DNA from 2 places in the Streptomyces camelliae genome. Region 2 is predicted to be linked to the other one. Evidence: riboswitches for the same ligand, from Rfam matches in the RefSeq annotation. Region 2 holds a riboswitch; the other holds the start of a gene.

Region 1 (10,506 bases), on a different replicon from region 2:
GCCCGGCAGGCCGCCGCACTGATCGCACTACAAGTGCTGTGGCTCGGCGTGCTGTGGGGTGCGGCCGGCCTGCTGGTGCACCGTGGATTCCGGCGGCTGGACACCTATGGCGGGTGAGCGCCGCGGGCACGCCATGCCGCACTTCGCGCTGCTGCTGACCCTTCAGTACCGGGCCAAGCTGGCATTCCGCGCCGATCTTGTCCTGCAGATCGTCGCGGCACTGCTGCGGCAGGGCATCTGGGTGGCCTTCATGCTGGTGCTGCTGCGGCGGGTACCGGCGATCCACGGGTGGAGCACCTGGAAGATGATGCTCCTCTACGGCCTGGCAACCGCCCCGCTCGGCCTGAACGTCCTGCTGTTCAACGGCGTGTGGAAGCTGACCGAACTCATCCGCAAGGGCGAACTCGACGCCCTGCTCCTGCGTCCCGTCGATACGGTGCTGCACCTGTTCACCCGTGACGTGAGTCTGCACGGGCTGGGTGACCTGGCCATCGGTGTCTTCTCGATAAGCCTGGCCGCCGGCCACCTGCCGCTTCCCTTCGGCATCTGGTCGCTGCCGCTGTCGATCGTCTTCATCCTGTCCGGCAGCCTGATGTACGGCTCCGTCAACCTGGCCTCGGCCTCACTCGCCTTCTGGTTCCGGGAGCTGCACAACATCCCCTTCCTCGTGCACCAGTTCACCGACCTGGCCCGGTTCCCCCTGCACCTGTACCCTCGCGCGCTGTCCGCGCTCTTTTTCTTTCCGCTCCCCTTCGCTTTCGTCACCTTTCTCCCGGCCACCCTGCTCACGGACGGCGGCCCCGCCTGGGTCGTGCCGGCGGCGCCGGCCGCCGCCCTTGTCACCCACCTGCTGGCGAGGCTCGTCTTCCACTGCGGGCTGCGCCGATACGAGAGCGCCGGAAACTGATCACGTCCGAAGGGAGAGTCGTCCCGGATGAAGTTCACCGACGGGTACTGGCTGCTGCGGGACGGGGTGGAGGCCTGCTACCCGGCCGACGCCTACCAGATCACCGCCGCATCCGACTCGCTGACCGTCCATGCCCCGGTACGGAGAATCGAGCGCAGAGGCGACCTGACGACGGGACCCGTCGTCACCGTCCGCTGTACCAGCCCGATGCCCGAGGTCATCGCGGTGGAGATCACTCACTTCGAGGGCGTCCTGGCGCGCGGACCACAACTTGCCCTGCGTCGCGCGGCGGCCGACGGTGTCGAGGTGTCGGTGGACGACGAGGCGGCGGTGCTCACCAGCGGATCGCTGGCGGTGCGCTTCTCACGCGGTGATACCTGGCGTATGGATTTCCTGGCCGGCGGCCGGGTCCTGACCGGCAGCGGAGCGGGGGGTATGGCGGTCATCCAGGCCGACGGCCGCCCCTACGTGCGCGAACAACTCGACCTGGGTGTGGGCCACCAGGTCTACGGCCTGGGCGAGCGCTTCGGTCCGCTGGTCAGAAACGGCCAGACGGTCGACATCTGGAACGCCGACGGCGGAACCTCCACCGAGCAGGCGTACAAGAACGTGCCGTTCTTCCTGACGGACGCCGGTTACGGAGTCTTCGTGCACCACAGCGGGAAGGTGTCCTTCGAGGTGGGTTCGGAGGCGGTGGCACGGACCCAGTTCAGCGTGGCGGGCCAGTCGCTGCGCTACTTCCTCATCCACGGACCCACGCCGAAAGAGATCCTGCGCCGCTACACGGCGCTCACCGGCCGCCCGGCACGGTTGCCAGCCTGGTCCTACGGCCTGTGGCTGTCGACGTCCTTCACCACCTCGTACGACGAGGACACGGTCAGCTCCTTCATCGACGGCATGGCACAACGGAACCTGCCCCTGTCGGTGTTCCACTTCGACTGCTTCTGGATGCGGGAGTTCCACTGGTGCGACTTTACCTGGGATCCGCGGACCTTCCCCGACCCGCCGGGCATGCTGGCGCGTCTCAAGGCCCGCGGTCTGCGGATCTGCCTGTGGATCAACCCGTACATCGCGCAGCAGTCGGCGCTGTTCGCCGAGGGAAGAGACCACGGCTACCTGCTGCGCCGGCCCAATGGCGACGTGTGGCAGTGGGACAGATGGCAGCCCGGTCTGGCGGTGGTGGACTTCACCAACCCCGCCGCCCGCGCCTGGTTCGCCGCGAAACTCGACGCGCTCCTCGACATGGGAGTGGACTGTTTCAAGACGGACTTCGGAGAACGCATCCCGCTGGATGTGGTCTACCACGACGGCTCCGACCCCGAGCGCATGCACAACCACTATGCCTACCTGTACAACCAGGTCGTGTTCGACCTCCTGGAAACACGCCGGGGCCGGGGGGAAGCCGTGCTGTTCGCTCGCGCGGCCACGGCCGGCACCCAGTGTTTCCCGGTGCACTGGAGCGGCGATTGCGAGGCCACCTTCGACGGGATGGCCCAGAGCCTGCGGGGCGGGCTGTCCCTGGGACTGTCCGGATTCGGCTACTGGAGCCACGACATCGGGGGTTTCATCGGCCGTCCCGAAGCGGCTGTCTTCAAACGGTGGATCGCGTTCGGTCTGCTCTCCTCACACAGCCGTCTGCACGGCGGATGGTCCTACAGGGTCCCCTGGGCGTTCGACGAGGAGTCCGTGGACGTGCTGCGCGCCTTCACCCGGCTGAAGATGACGCTCATGCCCTACCTCGCCCGTGTCGCGGAGGAAGCGCACACGGACGGCCTGCCGATGATGCGGCCGATGATGCTGGAGTTCCCCGACGACCCGGCCTGCGCGCACCTGGACACGCAGTACATGCTGGGTGACTCGCTCCTCGTCGCTCCGGTCTTCACGGCCGACGGAGACGTCCGTTACTACGTGCCCGAGGGCCGCTGGACCAGCCTGCTGACCGGCACGACGGTCACCGGCCCCCGCTGGGTCGGCGAGCGGCACGGCTTCGACAGCCTGCCGGTGCTGGTCAGGCCCGGTTCGGTGATCCCGGTAGGAGCCGTGGACGACCGGCCCGACTACGACTACGCCGCCGGCGTCGTGCTGCGGGTCTACCCGTCGCCCGGGGCGAAGCACGTGATCACGCGGATCGTGACACCCCAGGGGGAGCCGGCCGCGGTCTTCACCGTGGACCGGCATGAGGGCCTGACACGCGTCACGGCCAGCCGGCCGGTGCCGGAGTGGTCCGTGCTGCTGGTGGGTGAGCCGGCCCCCGCCTCGGTACGGGGTGCCGTGCCCGAAGACGTGACGGACGGAGTCCTGCTGCGGTCCCTGCCCGGCGAGCTCACGATGGAGGCCCGGCAGTGACGAGGAACCGCCCGCCTCGGACGGTGACCGGAGGGGAGAGAGCGGACAACGCCGGGACACCGGGGCCCGGTTGAGGGCGGATTCCGGACAATGCGGCCGGTACCGATTGAGGAGCGCCCCGGCATGGTTCTAGGGTCGGCGTGTTCCCCCGGCTGCCGTCCGGCAGGCGGTGCGCGCCCTGCCGTCTCCTTCTTTCGCCCGATGGCCGCAAGAGGTGCCCATTGCAGGACTCCGGTGCAAGCCCCGCCATTGCCGTGGACGATCTCACCCGTACCTTCAAGGGCCCCCAAGGCCGTGTGAAGCGTGCGGTCGACGGACTGTCGCTACGGGTGGAGCGAGGCGAGATGGTGGGACTCCTCGGACCCAACGGAGCCGGCAAGACCAGCACCGTCAAGATACTCATGACCGTGCTCCTGCCGACCTCCGGCCGTGCCCGCATTCTCGGTCATGACGTGGTTGCCCGGGCGCAGACCGTACGCCGGCTCACCGGAGTCATCCTGGGCGGCGACCTCGGCCTGTACACGCGGCTGTCAGCCCGGGACAACCTGCTGCTCTTCGCGGACCTGTACGGCATCCCGTACCGGCAACAGAAACGCCGGGTACCCGAACTGCTCGACATGGTCGGCCTGCTCGGCCAGGAGCGCAAGCGGGTCGAATCCTACTCGCGCGGCATGAAGCAGCGGCTGCACATCGCCCGAGGGCTGCTGCACGACCCGGAGGTGGTCATCTTGGACGAGCCGAGCAACGGCATCGACCCGGTAGGGGCCCGCGAACTGCGCACCCTCGTACGGGAACAGGTGCGACAGGGCCGGACGGTGCTGCTCACCACCCACTACATGTTCGAGGCCGACGAACTGTGCGACCGCGTCGCGGTCCTGCACAACGGCCGGAAGATAGCCGAGGGCACCCCCGAGTCGCTGAAGAAGCAGACCGACGGCCAGGTCGTGCTGACCGTGCACGTCAACGGCGCCGGCGAGGAGCACGCGGCCCGGTTGCGGGCACTGCCCGGCATCCATTCGGTGAGCCTGTCGAACCGCGACGCGGGCCAGGTGCTCGACGTCCACAGCGGGCAGGAGACGGACGTGACAGCCGCCGTACTGGCCGAACTGCGGGGGCTTGCCGTCCTGCAGGTCTTCAAACGCGAACCCACCCTGGAGGACGCCTACGTCTCCCTCATCTCGGGTGCCGCGAAGTGACGGGGCCGCGCGGGTTGGCCGACCCGCGGGCCACCGCGGGTTACCTGGTCCGTGCCTGGCGGATGGAGCTGCGCCAGCTGCTGCGCACCCGCCTGTACCTCTTCGTCGCCGTCTTCCTGCCGCTCATCTGTGCCTCGCTGGCGTTCTACATGCTCGGTGACTCCGACCGGGACGTCGCCCCCGTCTCGGTGGCCCTGAGCGCGGGCATGATGGGCATGTGGTCCTCCACGCTGCTCGGCTCCGGCAACGCCATCAACCGGCTGCGCTGGATGCAGGTCCTCGAACCCCTGGTCGCCAGCCCCCGCTCCACGTTCCTCATCACCGTGCCGTTCGCCCTCGCCACCGCCTCCCTGGGCCTGTACGGGCTCGGAGCCACCCTGCTGTGGAGCGCGCTGCTGTTCGGCATGCCGCTGCACCTGGCTCACCCGGCACTGTTCCTCGTGGCGCTGCCGGCCACCGTCGCGGCAGTGGGGATGCTCGGCCTGCTGCTGTCCTCGGCGTTCATCCTGTATCCCACCGCCCAGTCGCTCGCCAACTTCTTCGAGTACCCGGTGTGGATGCTCAGCGGCATGCTCGTCCCCGTCTCCGCCCTGCCCGGACCGGCGCGCACCGTGTCCTGGGTGCTGTCGCCCACCTGGGGAGTGAAGGCCTTGCAGGGGGCGGCGCTCGGAGGCGGCGGGGTCGGCCGGGCCCTGGGGATGTGCGCCCTCCTCGCCGCCGGCTATGCCGCGCTCACGCTGCTGCTGCAGAGGAGGTTCGAGTGGCTGGCACGCTCCAGCGGAACGCTGGCGCTGCAGTGACCCTGCGCCTGTTCTTCGTCGCGGGCTGGCGCTCGCATCTTGCCCTGTTCCGCTGGCTGCGGCCCTCCGCGTTCCTTCCCACCGTGCTCGGCGTGCCGTTGGTGCAGCTGGTGTGGTTCGCCCATCTGGGCCGCTATCTGGGCACCCGCCCGGTCTCCTACTACGTGGTGGGCAACGCGCTGATCGGCTGCTCGATGGCCGGTCTGTTCGCACCGTCGATGTCGATCCAGGGCGAACGCTTCAGCGGCACCCTCAGTGCGGTCCTGGCCACTCCGGCCCACCGTGCGGTGATGTTCGGCGGCCGCATCGTACCGGCCGTCCTCTTCGGCGCGCTCACCTCGTCAGTCATGCTGGGCTTCGGCATGGTCGTGGGATGGGCGGCCATCCCCCTTGCCGCCCTGCCGCAGCTGGCAGCCGCCGTGCTGGTGACCGCCCTGTCGTGCAGCGCTTTCGGCCTGATCATCGGGGCTGTCGGGCTGCGCACCCGGGAGGCGACCCTCGTGTCCAACATGGTGCTGTACACGATGCTGCTGCTGTGCGGGGTGAACGTCCCCGTCGCTGCGCTGCCCGGATGGCTCGCCGTGATCGGCACGGCGATGCCGATGACGCAGGGCATCGAGGCGGCCCGGCGGGCGCTGTCGGGGGACGGTGGCGTGGCGGCCCTGCTCGGCTGGGAACTGCTGAAGGCCGCCGTCTTCGTGCTGGTCGGCCTGCTCATGCTGCGGGTGCTGGAACGGATGAGCCTGGCCGCCGCGGTCCTCGACGACGCGTGAGGCAGACACGGCACGCACTCCTCGCCGACGCCGGGTCGCGCACCCGACCGCCCCGACACCTGATCGGCCGAGACACGGCGTTTGGCTGCCCGGCCCGTGGGGGACCTCTGGCGGGGCAGTGACGGCTATGGCAGCATGTTGGCTGCCTGACTATCACCCATACAACGCAAGCGGGGTTCGGTGAAATTCCGAACCGGCGGTGAAAGCCCGCGACCCGGTCGAAGCCATCGACCGGTTGACCCGATGGAATTTCGGGGCCGACGGTCAAAGTCCGGAAGGGAGTTTGCGTGTAGTGGCATTCTGGCGCCGATCGGGCTCCCCCCGACGCGCCGTGCGGTGTCGCGCTCTTCCGCCTGGACCTCGCTTTCGTGCAGGGCCACGTCGGAAGGGGAGAAAGGATGTTCCCACTCGACACCGTCGAGGAAGCCATCGGCACTGTGCGGGCCGGAAAGCCGGTCGTGGTGGCCGATGACGCGAACCGGGAGAACGAGGGCGACCTGGTCTTTGCCGCAGAGCACGCGACTCCGGAACTGCTGGCCTTCATGGTGCGCCACACCTCCGGATTCATCTGTGCGCCGCTGACTTCGGAGAACTGTGATCGTCTTGAACTGCCGCCGATGCACCCCGTGAACCAGGACCGGCGTGGGACGGCCTACACCGTGACCGTCGACGCCCGCGAGGGCGTCACCACCGGTATCTCCGCGGCCGACCGCGCCCGCACGATCCGGCTGCTCGCTGATCCGGACACCTCTGCCGCGGACCTGTGCCGGCCGGGCCATGTCGTCCCGTTGCGCGGTGTCCCGGGCGGGGTGCTGCGCCGTACGGGACACACCGAGGCGACCCTCGACCTCGTACGGCTGGCCGGTTGCCGCCCTGCGGGCGTGCTGTGCGAGCTGGTCAACGACGATGGAACCATGAAGCGCCTGCCCGATCTGCGCCGCTTCGCCGACGAGTTCGGCCTTTGCCTGATCAGCGTCGCGCAGCTGGTCGAGTACCGGCTCAGGACCGGCGACACCCACGGTGCCCTCCCGCACCGTGCCGGTACGGCGATCGGCGTCGCCGGGTGAGCACCCCGCCGTCCGGCGGCCCTGACGCAACACCTCTGTTCGATCCAGCCGTCTGCCGCATCGGAGGCACCGTGCAGGTACGTCAGCGGGCTCCGCGCGGTGTCCGTGGGGCGCAACGAGGCACGTCCGCTGCTGTCCTCCGCCGTTCTGCAGGTCGGTCTTCCACTCACTGCTCAGGCCGACGTACGGCTACTGGATCGACACCGATCCGCACCTGGCACTGCGCCGGCGGGAGACGACCGGGGAAGTCACCGTCCCGTTCGAGAGCTACGGACTGGCAGGGCAGAACGGAGACACCTCGTTCCTGGCGATGCAGCAGGACTGCCGGCCGGCCTTTCAGCAGGCCTCACAGGAATGGGGATGGCGGCGAGTCACCCTCGACGACCTGCCGAAAGAGGAGAACATCACACGAGCCATGCGACTGATCGAACAGGACGCTCTCGGGAATTCCGGACGCAGACAGCCGGCTCGGTGAACCCGGCACAAGATCCGGCACCGGTTCCGCAGGAACTTGGCCGGTCACGTCCGATGGAGACAGCCGGGCCACTGGGATGATCCCGCCTTCGGTAACGCTTCGGGTCACTTGAAAGGCAGCTGACGAGAGGCTGGGCACACGTGTCGAAGGCGCACTTACCGACAACGCTTGCGGCGGCCGCTTCATGCTGAGCGGATACAACACCGACAGCAGAGGGCTGGCCTGGCTGCACCCCTGTCTGGCTGACGAGCGCGCGGAGTTCGCGGTGACGTTCAATCCGCTGCGTGACTCCTTCCCCAACGCCCCGGAGGAGGTCTACGCCCGGCTGCGCGACGGCAGCCCAGTGCACTACAGCAGATTGCTGGACTGCTGGGTCGTCACACGGTACGAGGACGTCGATCACCTACTGCGCGAGGACGGTGTCTTTCGCAGCGATCCGCGCTCGGCCACACAGGATCTCATCGACCCGTACACCATGCTCGACCCGGACCGCCCGTCACTGTTCATGCTCGACCCGCCCGGCCACACACGGTTGCGCACAGCAGTACGAGGTGCGTTCGGCCCGCAGGCGATGCGGCGGCTGACGCCCCGTCTCAAGGGCGGCCCTCGCCCGGCTCGCGGAGAGCTTCGAGGCCCGGTGGCCATGGTGACCGTCGATGCCACTCAGGACGAGGCCGTGGTGACCTGGCACATCCTGACCTCCCTGCCGGCCGGCCGGCAGGCGTAGGGGCCGGCGAAAGCGCCCGGCCGGCACCGGTCGTGGCAGCGGCGGCCAATTGGCCTGAACGTGACGGGTCGCCACACCACGGGAGAGCCTGCGGGTTGACATAAAAGATGAGCCGATCCTAGGGTCAAAAACTCGGAGCACCTCCGATTCATACCCATTCTCCTGATAATGCGCGCGTGTTCGGCACACTGTCAACCACGGCTTGTTCGCGGAACCAAAAATTCCGGGCGGAGGGGACGGTAAGTGAAAAAAGTGCTCCTGACGACTGCTCCGAAAGAGGCGTTGATCGAGCCCAACGGCGTGGGCGGGAATTGGTACGACCGGACCGATACCTATATGGCCTGGACGTGCGCCGTCGACATCGAGGACCGGCTGTCCGTGACGTGCCCACCGACCGGTCTCCGTTTCATCAAGCACAATGTGCCCGACGTCGAGATCCTCGAATACCCGACCTGGCAGGAATACCTCGACGCACTGCGCTCGCAGACCTGGGACATGGTCGGCATCAGCTTTTATACGTGGTCCACTCCGGTCGCGATCGAGATGGCCAAAGCCGCGCGCGAGGAAAACATACCCGAGATATGGGGCGGCAACTACGGCGTCCTGACGCCCGGCCTCGAACCCTACTTCAACAGGCTGGTGAAAGGCGCGGGCGAGGCGCCGATCCACCAGTACGTCTATGACAGGCCACTGCCCCGGGTCCGGCACCCCGCAATGATCGGGGAGAGTGGTTTCCGGGGGATCAGCTCTCCGGTCGGATACCTCTACTCGAAGCGCGGTTGCAACATCGGCTGCACCTTCTGTTCCACGCCGGTCTTCAATCCCAAAGAAGAAGCGATCTTCATGGAGGACACGTACGCGGCGCTCGACGCGTACCGGGACGCGAAGGTCGCTCACGTCATCATCTACGACGAGAGTTTCTTCCTCACCAACGCCCTGGCGGAGCGGGTGGTGGACGCCCTGGCGGAGCGCGAGCTGCCCTGGATCTGTCTGACCCGCGCCGACCTGATCCGGGGGCGCATTCCCGAACTCACCGACCGCTACATGGACGGCGCGATCGTCGGTATCGAGTCCTATCGGGACAAGAACGTCGCCGACGTGAAGAAACGCGACGACGTCTACAACGTCAGGCAGACGGTGCGTGAGTTGATCGACAACGGGCGGCGGGCCCTGGGCACGTTCATGGTCGGGTTCGCCGAGGACAGCATCGAAGACATGCAGTACGACATCGAGCAGCTCAGCCAGGAAGGGCTGTTCGCCTGCCAGTTGACGCTGCTGACCCCGTTCCACCGCACCCGGCTGTACCGGCAGATGGAGCACTTGATCGACGAGCCGGACCTCAGCAAGCACGACCTGTACAACCTGGTGTGGAAGCACCCGAAGATGAACCGCAGCGAAGCACGGGACCTGCTGGCCTGGGCGCAACGGCGGGTCAACGACCCCGAGCGCATCGCTGCCAGGCTCAAGCAGGAGATGAAGGAGAAGGTCCGCAAGGAATTCGCGCGCCGGCACGCGGCGAAGCAGGCCACCGCGTCGGGAACCGCGTCATGACGAGCCTCAACATCCTCTGCATACAACTGGGGTTCCACGAGGCCTACCCCGACGCGTCGACGCTGGCAACGACCTACAACGACGGGATCTACTACGTCGCCTCGTTCGTGCAGCAGGAATTCCCGCAGGCCCGGGTCGAGATGTGCCAGATGTACTGGGGCGAGAGGCCCGAGGACTTTCCCCTCGCCGACTACGACTACATCCTGATCTCGGCGCTCGCGACCCACTTCTGGTCCAACATCGAGACACTGGAGCTGATCCGGCGCAGCAAGCGGCCCGGCTGCGTGGTGATCATGGGCGGCCCGCACGCGGCCTTCGCGCCCTACGAGGCCCTGCGCTACGCCGACTACGCGGTGACCGCCGAGGGGGAGATCCCGGCCGTCCAGCTGATCAGGGCGCTGGAAGCCGCGGAGCCCGTCACGGCCGTCGACAACCTGGCCTACATCGGCGCCGGCGGCGAGTTGACACTGAACAAGATCACTCGTTACGGGAGCTTCGCCAACGCGATCAACCCGAAGCTCCTGGCGCGGGCACCGAAGCTGCACTGGGCCACCGTCTCGATGTCGCGCGGCTGCCCGTTCAACTGCTCGTTCTGCTACGCGATCCGTCTGCTCGGACGCCGCTTCCGCACCAAGACGGCCGAGGACGTGCGCAGCGAACTGGA
Region 2 (10,506 bases):
GTCGCCGGTGAGGCATTCGGAGTGGATGCGGACCAGGACGTCCTCGCCGTCGCCGATCTCGCCGTGCACGAGGGCGACGTGCTCGACTCCGTCGGCGGTGGACCGGTAGCCGTAGGCGGTGAAGGTGCCGTGTGCGGTGGGCAGGCGGGTCTCGGCCTCGCGGCGGACGGTGGGCTCGCTGCTGCGGCGGTAGGCGATCAGGTCCTCGATGGAGATGATCGTCAGGCCGTGCTTGCGGGCGAACGGGATCAGCTCGGGCAGCCGCAGCATCCGGCCGTCCTCGCCGGCGATCTCCACGATGGCGCCGGCCGGGCGCAGCCCCGCCAGCCGGGCCAGGTCGACGGCGGCCTCGGTGTGACCGTTGCGGACGAGGACGCCGCCGGGCTTGGCGCGCAGCGGGAAGATGTGGCCGGGGCGGACGAAGTCCGTCGGCTCGGCCGTGCCGCTCGCGAGCAGCTGGAGCGTGGTGGCGCGGTCGGCGCCGGAGATGCCGGTGGTCACGCCGTGCGCGGCGGTGGCGTCCACGGAGACGGTGAACGCGGTCTTCATCGACTCGGTGTTGTCCTCGACCATCTGCGGCAGCCGCAGCCGGTCGAGTTCCTCGCCCTCCATGGGGGCGCAGATCAGGCCCCGGCACTCGCTCATCATGAAGGCGACGATCTCGGGGGTCGCCTTCTCGGCGGCGATGACGAGGTCGCCCTCGTTCTCCCGGTCCTCGTCGTCGACGACCACGACCGGGCGGCCCGCTGCGATGTCGGCGATGGCCTGCTCGACGGGGTCGAGCAGGAAGTCCTCGATGGGGTCGGTGTCGTGGAGCAGAGGTGCCGCGGTCATGCCGGAGCTCCTTCCAGGACGGGCTGCGGACGCCTGCGGGAGCGCAGCCACCAGTCGCGCATGCCCCACAGGACGAGCGCGCCGTAGATGACGTAGACGAAGCCGGAGAAGGCGTAGCCGTTGGTGAAGTTGAGGGGGACGCCGACGAGGTCGACGAGGAGCCAGGCGATCCAGAACTCGACCATGCCCTTGGCCTGGGCGTACATGGCGACGACGGTGCCGACGAAGATGTACGCGTCCGGCCAGGGGTCCCAGGACAGGCTCGGGTGGGCCTGGAAGAACAGGGCGACGGCGACCGTGCCGGCGGCGGCCGCGACGAGCATGGCCGCGCGCTCGCGCCAGGTGGCGAAGCGGGGCGCGATGTGGCCGTCGCCGGACCGGTCCTTGCTGCGCTGCCACTGCCACCAGCCGTACAGGGCCACGGCCATGACGACGGCCTGCTTGCCGGCGCTGCCGGTGAGATGGCCGTAGAAGGCGGCGAACAGGACGAGGCCGGACAGGAACTGCACGGGCCAGGTCCACAGGGAGCGGCGCCAGCCGAGGGCGAGCGTGATGAGGCCGAGGATGTTGCCGGTCATGTCCGACCAGATGATGCGCTGGCCGAAGAGGGTGAAGGCCTCGGAGTTCAGCCAGTTCACTTGCCGGCTCCCTGGGCGCGGTCGCCGAGGAGGCGCTCGACGTACTTGGCGATGACGTCGACCTCAAGGTTGACCGGGTCGCCGGGCTGCTTCACGCCGAGCGTGGTCAGGGCGAGGGTGGTCGGGATGAGGCTGATGGTGAAGTAGTCGGGGCCGGCCTCGACCACGGTGAGGCTGATGCCGTCGACGGTGATGGAGCCCTTCTCGACCACGTAGCGGGCGAGTTCCGCGGGGAGGGAGATCTTCACGATCTCCCAGTTCTCGGAGGGCGTGCGCGCCAGCACCTCGCCGGTGCCGTCGACATGGCCCTGCACGATGTGGCCGCCGAGGCGGGTGCCCACCGCGGTGGGGCGTTCGAGGTTGACCCGGGAGCCGACGGTCAGCGCGCCGAGGCTGGAGCGGTTCAGGGTCTCCGCCATGACGTCGGCGGTGAACTCGTCGCCCTCGTGCTCCACGACGGTGAGACAGACGCCGTTCACGGCGATGGAGTCGCCGTGCTGCGCGCCCTCGGTCACGACGGGGCCGCGGAGCCGGAAACGGGAGGCGTCGCCGAGGTTCTCGACGGCGGTGATCTCACCCAGCTCTTCGACGATTCCGGTGAACACTTCCCGGGTCCTCCTGCCTCTTCGGGCACGAACTCCGGGGCCTGTCGATGACGACAGCATGTACGGGTGAGCACACCGGACGACGCCGAAAAAAGGGCCGTCCGCGCACGGACGAGCCCAGATACGGCGACGCGCACGAATACGTGCCCGCCCGCCGCGCACTGCCTCCCATCCGGACTTTAACCGTCGGTCCAGGAATTTCACCTGGTCAACCGGTCGCTGGAAGCGACCGGGTCGCGGACTGTAACCGCCGGTTCGGACTTTCACCGACCCCGGAGTGCGCTGCTTCTGGTACACGGCCAGTGTGCCACGCCGGACGGCCGTCCAGACAGGCGAGGAGTGTGGGTTCTCTCACAGTGCGTGTCACCGGCCTTGCGCGGCGCAGTCACACGGGCCGACTGCCGTGCTCGGCGGGCGGATTGAGCCTGGTCCGGACCATTGACCGTACTGGTCTAGTCCTTTTAGGGTGCGGACGGGTCCGGCGGCGGTGACGACGGCCCTTGCCCGCCGCCGGGCCGCCATCGCCGTTCTGGCAGGCTGACGCGCATGACCGTGCCACTGCCGCCGCTCGCCGCCGAGTTCGAGTCCCACCGGCCCCGCCTGTTCGGGCTCGCCTACCGGCTGCTCGGCTCCGCGCACGAGGCGGAGGACGCGGTGCAGGACGCGTATCTGCGGTTCAGCGGTGCCGACCGGGCGGCGATCGGGCACCCGGGCGCATGGCTCGCCAAGACCGTCACGAACCTCTGCCTGACCCGGCTGACCTCGGCTCGCGCCCGGCACGAGGACTACCGCGGGCCCTGGCTGCCGGAACCGGTGCTGACCTCGGACGGCACGCTCGGCCCGCTGGAGTCGGCGGAGCAGCGCGACGAGGTCTCCATGGCGATGCTGGTGCTCCTCGAACGGCTGACGCCGACCGAGCGGGCGGTGTACGTGCTGCGCGAGGCGTTCGGCCACAGCCACCGGGAGATCGCGGACGTGCTGTCCCTGAGCGAGGCCAACTGCCGCCAGCTGTACCGGCGCGCGGTGGCCCGGGTCGCCGCGCCGGAGGGCCGGTTCGAGCCGGCGCGCGAGCGGCAGGAGCAGCTGGTGACGACGTTCCTCGCGGCGGCCCGCGAGGGCGATGTGGCCGGTCTGGAGCAGCTGCTCGCCGAGGACGTGGTCTGGTGGAGCGACGGCGGCGGCAAGGTGTCCGCGGCCCTGCGTCCGGTCGAGGGACGCGACAAGGTCATGCGCTTCCTGGTGGGCGGGGCCGAGCGGTTCGCGGCGGACTGGACCTACACGGTGGTGGAGGTCAACGGCGCGAGCGGGCTGGCCGCGTGGGTCGGCGAGGTGCTCGTCGGGGTGGCCGCGTTCGGGCTGCGGGACGGTGTGATCACCGATGTGTGGGCCGCGATGAACCCGGACAAGCTGGGCTTCGTACGGCGGCAGCTCGTGCCGTCGTAGCCGCGCCGGCCGGCGCTTGTCACATTCGGCGGGGGCTACGTGGTCTGAGCGTGCGAACAGTGCCCCGACCGGGGCACCCGGAATCCGAGAGGGACGGGAACAGCATGACCACGATCCTGGTGACCGGCGGGACCGGCACACTCGGCCGCCATGTGACGGAGCGGCTGCGGGCGGACGACCGCGAGGTGCGGGTGCTCAGCCGGCGCGCGCAGCCGTACGCCGTCGATCTGCGCACGGGCGGCGCGGGCCTCGACACCGCGCTCGCGGGAGTGGAGACGGTGGTGCACTGCGCGAGCACGCAGCGCGGCGGCGACGAGCAGGCGGCCGGTCACCTGATCGCGGCGGCGCGGCGGGCCGGGGTGCGCCATCTGGTCTACATCTCCATCGTCGGGGTCGACCGGATTCCGTTCGGCTACTACAAGACCAAGCTGGCGGTGGAGCGCCAGATCGAGGAGTCGGGCCTCGGCTTCACGCTGCTGCGCACGACCCAGTTCCACGACCTGGTGGTCACGGTCCTGGACGGACTGGCCAAGCCGCCCGTTCTCCTGCTTCCCGCCGGCGTGTCGGACCAGCCGGTGGAGGTGACCGAAGTCGCCGACCGGCTCGCCGAGTTGGCCCTCGCCGCACCGGCCGGACGGGTATCGGACATGGGCGGCCCCGAGGTCCGCTCCTTCGACTCCCTGGCCCGCGCCTACCTCGGTGCGACCGGCCGCCGCCGGGCCGTGGCCCAGCTGCCGCTGTTCGGCAAGACGTACCGCGCCTTCCGGGCCGGCGGGCATCTGGCACCGCATGAGGCGGTGGGAAAGGTGACGTTCGAGGAGTATCTGGGGCGGCGGTTCGGCCGCTGACGGGAGGAAGGCGGGGCGGACGGGCCGGTGAGGCTGACCCCGGGGCGTGAGCGGACGGGGTGTCCGGTGGGTGGTCAGGTGCGGTCCGCGGGGGCGAAGATTTCGTCCTGGGCGCGGTCCCTGGCTGTCAGAAGGGCGCCGCGCAGGACGGCCGCGCCGCCGAGGGTGCCGGCGCGGACCTCCGTGCGCAGCGGGGACATCCGGCGCAGCCGTTCCTGCACGAGACTCGCGAGCACCGGGCCGCCGGCCTGTCCGGCCTCGCCGCCGAGCACCACACAGCCGGGGTCGAGGACGGCCACGACGGAGGCGGCTCCGACCGCGATCCGCTCGGCGAGGGCGTGGAGGAAGCGGCCGGCGGGGTGATCGGCGGGGACGGTTCCGGCGGGGACGGTTCCGACGGGGGCGGGGGCGGCCGGAGACGGGCCGGAGGCTTCGCCCGCGTGAGCCGCCTCCTTCGCCGCGCCCCGTTCCCCCGGCGCCTTTTCCGCCGCGCCCCGCTCCCCCAGCACCCCCTCTGCCGTATCCCGCTCCCCCAGCACCCCCTCCGCCGCGCCCCGCTCCCCCAGCGCCTGCTGCACCGCCGTCACGGCCCCCCGCACGACCGCCGCCGCCGCCGGTCCGTCCATCATGGCCGGGACCGGCAGCCCGTGGTCCGCTGCCAGGGCGCCGATCGCCGCCGCACCGGTCAGGGAGTGGAAGCCGCCGGCGCAGTCCTTCGCCGAGGGCAGGGAGTCGGTGCCCGGCACCGGCAGGAAGCCGATCTCGCCGGTGCCGCCCGAGGCACCGCGGCGCAACGTGCCGTCGAGGACGACCGCCGCGCCGACGCCATGGCCGAGCCAGAGCAGGACGAAGGTGTCCCGGTCCCGGGCGGCGCCCTCGCGTTGCTCCGCCACGGCCGCCAGGTTGGTCTCGTTCTCCACCGTGACGCGGGCCTCGGGCAGCCGTTGCTGCAAGGCGGTCGACAGGCTGCGGTGCCACTCGGGCAGTCCCCCGGAGTCGCGCAGGTCGCCGGTGGCGGGGTCGATGAGGCCCGGCGCGCCAATGCCGACGGTGTGCAGCCGGTCCGCGCCCGCCTCCTTGGCGGTGCGCTCCACCGCCGCCACCGCCTGTTCCACGGCCGGCCCGGTCCCGGTGTCCCCGCCGATCGGCACGGACGCCTCGGCGAGCACCCGCCCGACCAGGTCCGACACCAGCACGAAGACGCCCTCGGTGCGGACGTCGAGCGCGGCCAGGTGGGCGCGGTCGGCGACGATGCCGTACAGCCGGGCGTTCGGACCGCGGCGCTGCTCGCCGGACTCGCCGACCACGGTGATCAGCCCGGCGGCGGTGAGCCGTTCCACGAGATCGGCGACCGTCGGCCGGGACAGACCCGTCAGCTGCTTCAACTGCCCTGCCGTCAGCGGGCCTTCCTGCTGGAGCAGCCGCAGGGCGAGCCGGTCGTTGATGGCCCGGGCGGTGCTGGGTGATGCGGGCATGACGGGAATCCTCCCAGATCGGCGGGCGTCCCCCTCGCCCCCGCCTCGGAGCCCCCGCCCTCGGGCTGCGGCCGTAAAACCGTCTATCTATCAGGCAGGGTCCCTGATAGTTTACGGCGCGTGCCGGCAGGGCGACCTGTGGGGAGGGGCTGGAACATGAGTGACGTGGGATACGCGCCCGGCGAGGTGCGGCGCGCCCGGTACGCCGTGGCGGCCGTGTTCGCCGTGCACGGCGCCGTGACCGGCTCCTTCGCCACCCGGGTGCCGTGGGTCCAGGACCATGCCTCGCTCGGCGCGGGCCAGTTGGGCTTCGCGCTGGCGTTCACGGCCTTCGGTGCCTCGTGCGCGATGCCGCTCGCGGGCCGGATCAGCCACCGCTTCGGCAGCCGTACGGCGCTGCGCGGGCTGCTCGCGCTGTGGACGCTGTCGCTGGTCCTGCCACCGCTGGCGCCGAACCTGTACACCCTGTGCCTGGCGATGTTCACCTACGGCGCGAGCGCGGGCATGGCCGACGTCGCGATGAACGCGCTCGGCGTCGAGGTCGAGCGGCTGCTGGGCAAGTCGATCATGTCGGGGCTGCACGGCATGTGGAGCGCGGGCGCGCTGACCGGTTCGGCGGCCGGCACGCTGGCCGCGCATCTGGGCGCGGACGCCCGCGTGCACTTCCTGATCGCCTCGGCCGTGCTCACCGTCCTCGGGCCGGCGGCCTGTTCCTGGGTGCTGGACCTCCAGCCCGCCGAGGACGAGGAGCCGCCGCCCCGGTACGCGCTGCCGCCGCGCTCGGCGCTGCTGATCGGCACCGTCGGCTTCTGCGCGGTGTTCGCGGAGGGCGCGAGCCTGGACTGGTCGGCGGTGTTCCTGCGGGACCGGCTGGACAGCTCGGCCGCGGTGGCGGCGGCCTGCACGACGGGCTTCATGCTGACCATGGCGGTGGCCCGGATCGCCGGGGACGCGGTGGTGAACCGTTACGGCGCGGTCCGTACCGTCCGGGCCGGCGGGGTGTTGGCCGTGCTGGGCGGTCTGCTGATCGTCCTCACCGGGCAGCCGGCGGTGGCGATGGCGGGGTTCGGGCTGATGGGGCTCGGCATCGCGGTGGTCGTACCGCTGTGCTTCGCGGCGGCCGGGCACGCGGGCCCGAATCCCAGCCAGGCCATCGCGGGCGTGGCGACGATCACCTACACCTCGGGGCTGATCGCGCCGAGTCTGATCGGCGGGGTGGCCCAGGCGACCAGCCTGGTGGTGTCGTTCGGCGTGGTGACGGCGCTGGCATGCGGGCTCGCGGTGTTCGCGGGGGTGCTGCGCAGCGCCGAGCGCGGCGGCCGCACGGAGAGCAGCCCGCGGCCGGCCGCCGTTCCCGACCCGCGCCCCTGAGGCAGGTCAGCCGGCGGGGCGCAGCAGCTCCCGGCCGACGGCGCGGAAGGCCTCCGACCAGGGCGCCGGCCGCATGGTCGTGGCGTCGAGCCGGACCAACACCCGGGTGCCCCGGGCGTAGGTCCGCGTCCCGTCCGCCGAGCAGAACCGGAAGCCGTAGGTCAGGCCGGTGGTGCCGAGCCGTTCCAGCCAGAGGTGGACGGCGTAGGTGCCGGGGCTGGTCACCGGTGCCTCGTAGCTGACGCGCAGCTCGCGTACGGCGTTGCAGGCGTCGCCGGCCGCGTGCCAGTCGCCGTCGAAGCGGACGCCGTGCGCGCTCCACAGCTCGGTCCAGGCGCGCTCGACCAGCACGGGGTAGCGGGCGTTGTGCAGGAGGCCGAGCGCGTCGAGGTCGTCGAAGTGGACGGTGACGGGGATCAGCCGACCGTAGGAGACGGCGGGGGCGATCGAGGCTTCGGCGGTCACGGGAGGGGCTCCTGAACATCGTTGCTGAGACAGTCCCATACTAAGCGACCGCTCAGGAGCCTGGGGCTGGAGGCCCCCAGGTCAGCCACCCGCGACAATGGTGCAGACCGTCTTCATGTACGTAAGAAAGCGAAACCCCACCATGGATCTCGGCGTGCGCTGGAAACTGCACGGTGACGGGCGCACGCCCGCGCCCGGAGCGGTGGTACGCCCCGACGAACGGCTCTCCTGGCCCCGTACCGTGGGCCTGGGCGCCCAGCACGTGGTCGCGATGTTCGGCGCCTCCTTCGTGGCCCCCGTGCTCATGGGCCTGGACCCGAACCTGGCGATCATGATGTCGGGCGTGGCGACCGTGATCTTCCTGCTCGCCACCCGCGGCCGGGTCCCGAGCTACCTCGGCTGCTCCCTGTCCTTCGTCGGCGTGGCCGCCGTCATCCGCGCCCAGGGCGGTACGAGCGCCACGGTGACCGGCGCGGTGTTCATCGTCGGCGTGGTGCTGTTCCTGGTGGGGCTCGCGGTGCAGCGCTTCGGGGCGCGGATCATCCACGCGGCCATGCCGCCGATCGTCACCGGCGCGGTCGTGATGCTGATCGGCTTCAACCTCGCCCCGGTGACCGCCTCCACCTACTGGCCGCAGGACCAGTGGACGGCCCTGCTGGTGATGCTCTTCACCGGCCTGGCGGTCGTCTGTCTGCGTGGTTTCTGGTCCCGTATCGCCATCTTCCTCGGTCTGGTCTTCGGGTACGGCATCTCCTGGGCGTTCGACCGGATCTTCGGCAAGATCCACTCCATGGGCCCGGGCGGCAAGGTCACCGACCACTGGCGCCTGGACCTCTCCGGCGTCTCCAAGGCCGACTGGATCGGCCTGCCGCACTTCCACGGGCCGTCCTTCCAGTGGTCGGCGATCCTGGTCGCGCTGCCGGTCGTCATCGCCCTGGTCGCGGAGAACGCGGGCCATGTCAAGGCGGTCGGCGAGATGACCGGCGACCCGCTGGACGACAAGCTCGGCACGGCGATCTCGGCCGACGGCATCGGCTCCATGCTGTCCACGGCCGTCGGCGGCCCGCCGAACACCACCTACTCCGAGAACATCGGCGTGATGGCCGCCACCCGCGTCTACTCCACCGCCGCATACTGGGCCGCCGCCGGCTTCGCCCTGCTCTTCGGCATCTGCCCGAAGTTCGGCGCCGTCGTGGCCGCGATCCCGGGCGGTGTCCTCGGCGGCATCACCGTGATCCTCTACGGCATGATCGGCCTGCTCGGCGCCCAGATCTGGCTGCACGCCAAGGTGGACCTGCGCAACCCGCTGAACCTGGTGCCGGCCGCCGCGGGCATCATCATCGGCGTCGGCAACGTCAGCATGAAGTTCACCGACACCTTCTCGCTCAGCGGCATCGCCCTCGGCACCCTGGTCGTCATCACCGGCTACCACGCCCTGCGCGCCTTCGCCCCGGCCCACCTGAAGCAGCAGCAACCGCTGCTGGACGAGGGCACCTCCAGCTACGACGCCGAGGAGCCGCACACCAAGTCGTAGGCGCACGCCGGGGCGAGGGACGCGCGCGATCAGGTCCTGCTCCCGGTTCGCAGCGGTCGGCGCCGCGGGCGTTCTCCCCCTCACCCCACGGACATGTCCTCGCGTTCCCCCGTTCCGGCGAAGCGACGGGCCGGTCGGCGCGCCGGGCGGCCCGGGGCTGGGACCCTTCCCCCATGGCGCAGTTGGAACGCTTCACCACTCCCGTCGACGCGGTGGTCGCCCGGATGCGCGCGATCGGCGCGGCCCTGCCCGAGCGCGACGGGGTCGCCGTGTTCAACCGCGTCTATCTCGCCGTGACCGAGGAGGTCGACCGGCGTCTGGACGGCGGGGAGTTCCCGGACCCGCGGGCGGCGACCGCGCTGGACGTGCGGTTCGCGGAGCGCTATCTGGCGGCGGTCGATGCGAGCGTGGCGGACCGCCGTCCACCCGCCTGCTGGCGCCCTCTCTTCCAGCTCCGCCGCCATCCCGGGGTACGGCCGCTGCAGTTCGCGCTGGCGGGCATCAACGCGCACGTCGGGCACGACCTGGCGCTCGCCGTGGTGGACACCTGCCGCACGCTCGGCTGCGAACCGGCCGATCTGGAGGACGAGTTCGACCGTGTGGGCGAGATCCTCGTATCGCTGGAGGAGCGCATCCGCGAGGATCTGATGCCGGGCCCCGACCTGCTCCAGCTCGCCGATCCGCTCACCCATCTGCTGGGTTCCTGGAGCCTGGAGCGGGCCCGGGACGCGGCCTGGGCGGCGGCTCGGGCACTGTGGGTGCTGCGCCACTGCGGCGAGGTCGCCGAGGAGTTCACCGAGCGGCTGGACGCGGCCGTGGGGCTCGCGGGCCGGATGCTCCTCACCCCGCTCCCCGAACTGATCTGACCCCGGGCCGGACTGGCCGAAACCGACCCCCACGCGAGCCGCCCCGGAAGAGCCGTGTCCGCGCCGTACGTTGACGTGCGGCACCCCATCGACAAGGAGCGGACATGGCAACGCGGCTCGGTCTCGGTCTTCCCCAGATGCGGCAGTACTCCCTCGGCACGGACGTCCCCGACGTGGCCCGCGCCGCCGAGCGGATCGGTTACACGAGCCTGTGGGTCTTCGAGCGGGCTCTGTTCCCCGAGCCCGCCACCCAGGGGCTGTACGGCATGGACGGCGTGCCCTGGCCGGACCAGTACCGGAACGTGGCGGACCCGCTGGTCACCCTCACCCTGGCCGCGTCGGCCACCGAGCGGGCGGAGCTGGGCTCCAGCGTCCTGGTGGCACCGCTGCACGTGCCGTTCCAGCTGGCCAAGGCCCTCGCCTCGCT

The links. Region 2 has a riboswitch for FMN ahead of O1G22_RS34565 (riboflavin synthase). Riboswitches for the same ligand answer to the same signal wherever they lie in the genome.
Region 1: another riboswitch for FMN. It lies ahead of ribB (3,4-dihydroxy-2-butanone-4-phosphate synthase); the one in region 2 lies ahead of O1G22_RS34565 (riboflavin synthase).

What each region holds. Positions count from the first base shown of each region.
Region 1 is NZ_CP115301.1:112,920-123,425, forward strand. Features, by position in the region: gene O1G22_RS43615 (ABC transporter permease) at 1-117, shown strand, start outside; gene O1G22_RS43620 (ABC transporter permease) at 107-907, shown strand; gene yicI (alpha-xylosidase) at 935-3,253, shown strand; gene O1G22_RS43630 (ABC transporter ATP-binding protein) at 3,598-4,449, shown strand; gene O1G22_RS43635 (ABC transporter permease) at 4,446-5,249, shown strand; gene O1G22_RS43640 (ABC transporter permease) at 5,210-6,022, shown strand; FMN riboswitch at 6,185-6,313, shown strand; partial or broken gene ribB (3,4-dihydroxy-2-butanone-4-phosphate synthase) at 6,421-7,029, shown strand; gene O1G22_RS43650 (cytochrome P450 family protein) at 7,749-8,291, shown strand; gene O1G22_RS43655 (B12-binding domain-containing radical SAM protein) at 8,535-9,842, shown strand; gene O1G22_RS43660 (B12-binding domain-containing radical SAM protein) at 9,839-10,506, shown strand, end outside.
Region 2 is NZ_CP115300.1:7,525,630-7,536,135, reverse strand. Features, by position in the region: gene O1G22_RS34575 (bifunctional 3,4-dihydroxy-2-butanone-4-phosphate synthase/GTP cyclohydrolase II) at 1-834, opposite strand, end outside; gene O1G22_RS34570 (nicotinamide mononucleotide transporter family protein) at 831-1,472, opposite strand; gene O1G22_RS34565 (riboflavin synthase) at 1,469-2,077, opposite strand; FMN riboswitch at 2,232-2,362, opposite strand; gene O1G22_RS34560 (RNA polymerase sigma-70 factor) at 2,624-3,520, shown strand; gene O1G22_RS34555 (SDR family oxidoreductase) at 3,625-4,368, shown strand; gene O1G22_RS34550 (ROK family transcriptional regulator) at 4,443-5,843, opposite strand; gene O1G22_RS34545 (MFS transporter) at 6,000-7,214, shown strand; gene O1G22_RS34540 (acyl-CoA thioesterase) at 7,221-7,679, opposite strand; gene O1G22_RS34535 (uracil-xanthine permease family protein) at 7,822-9,213, shown strand; gene O1G22_RS34530 (DUF5995 family protein) at 9,387-10,079, shown strand; gene O1G22_RS34525 (LLM class F420-dependent oxidoreductase) at 10,184-10,506, shown strand, end outside.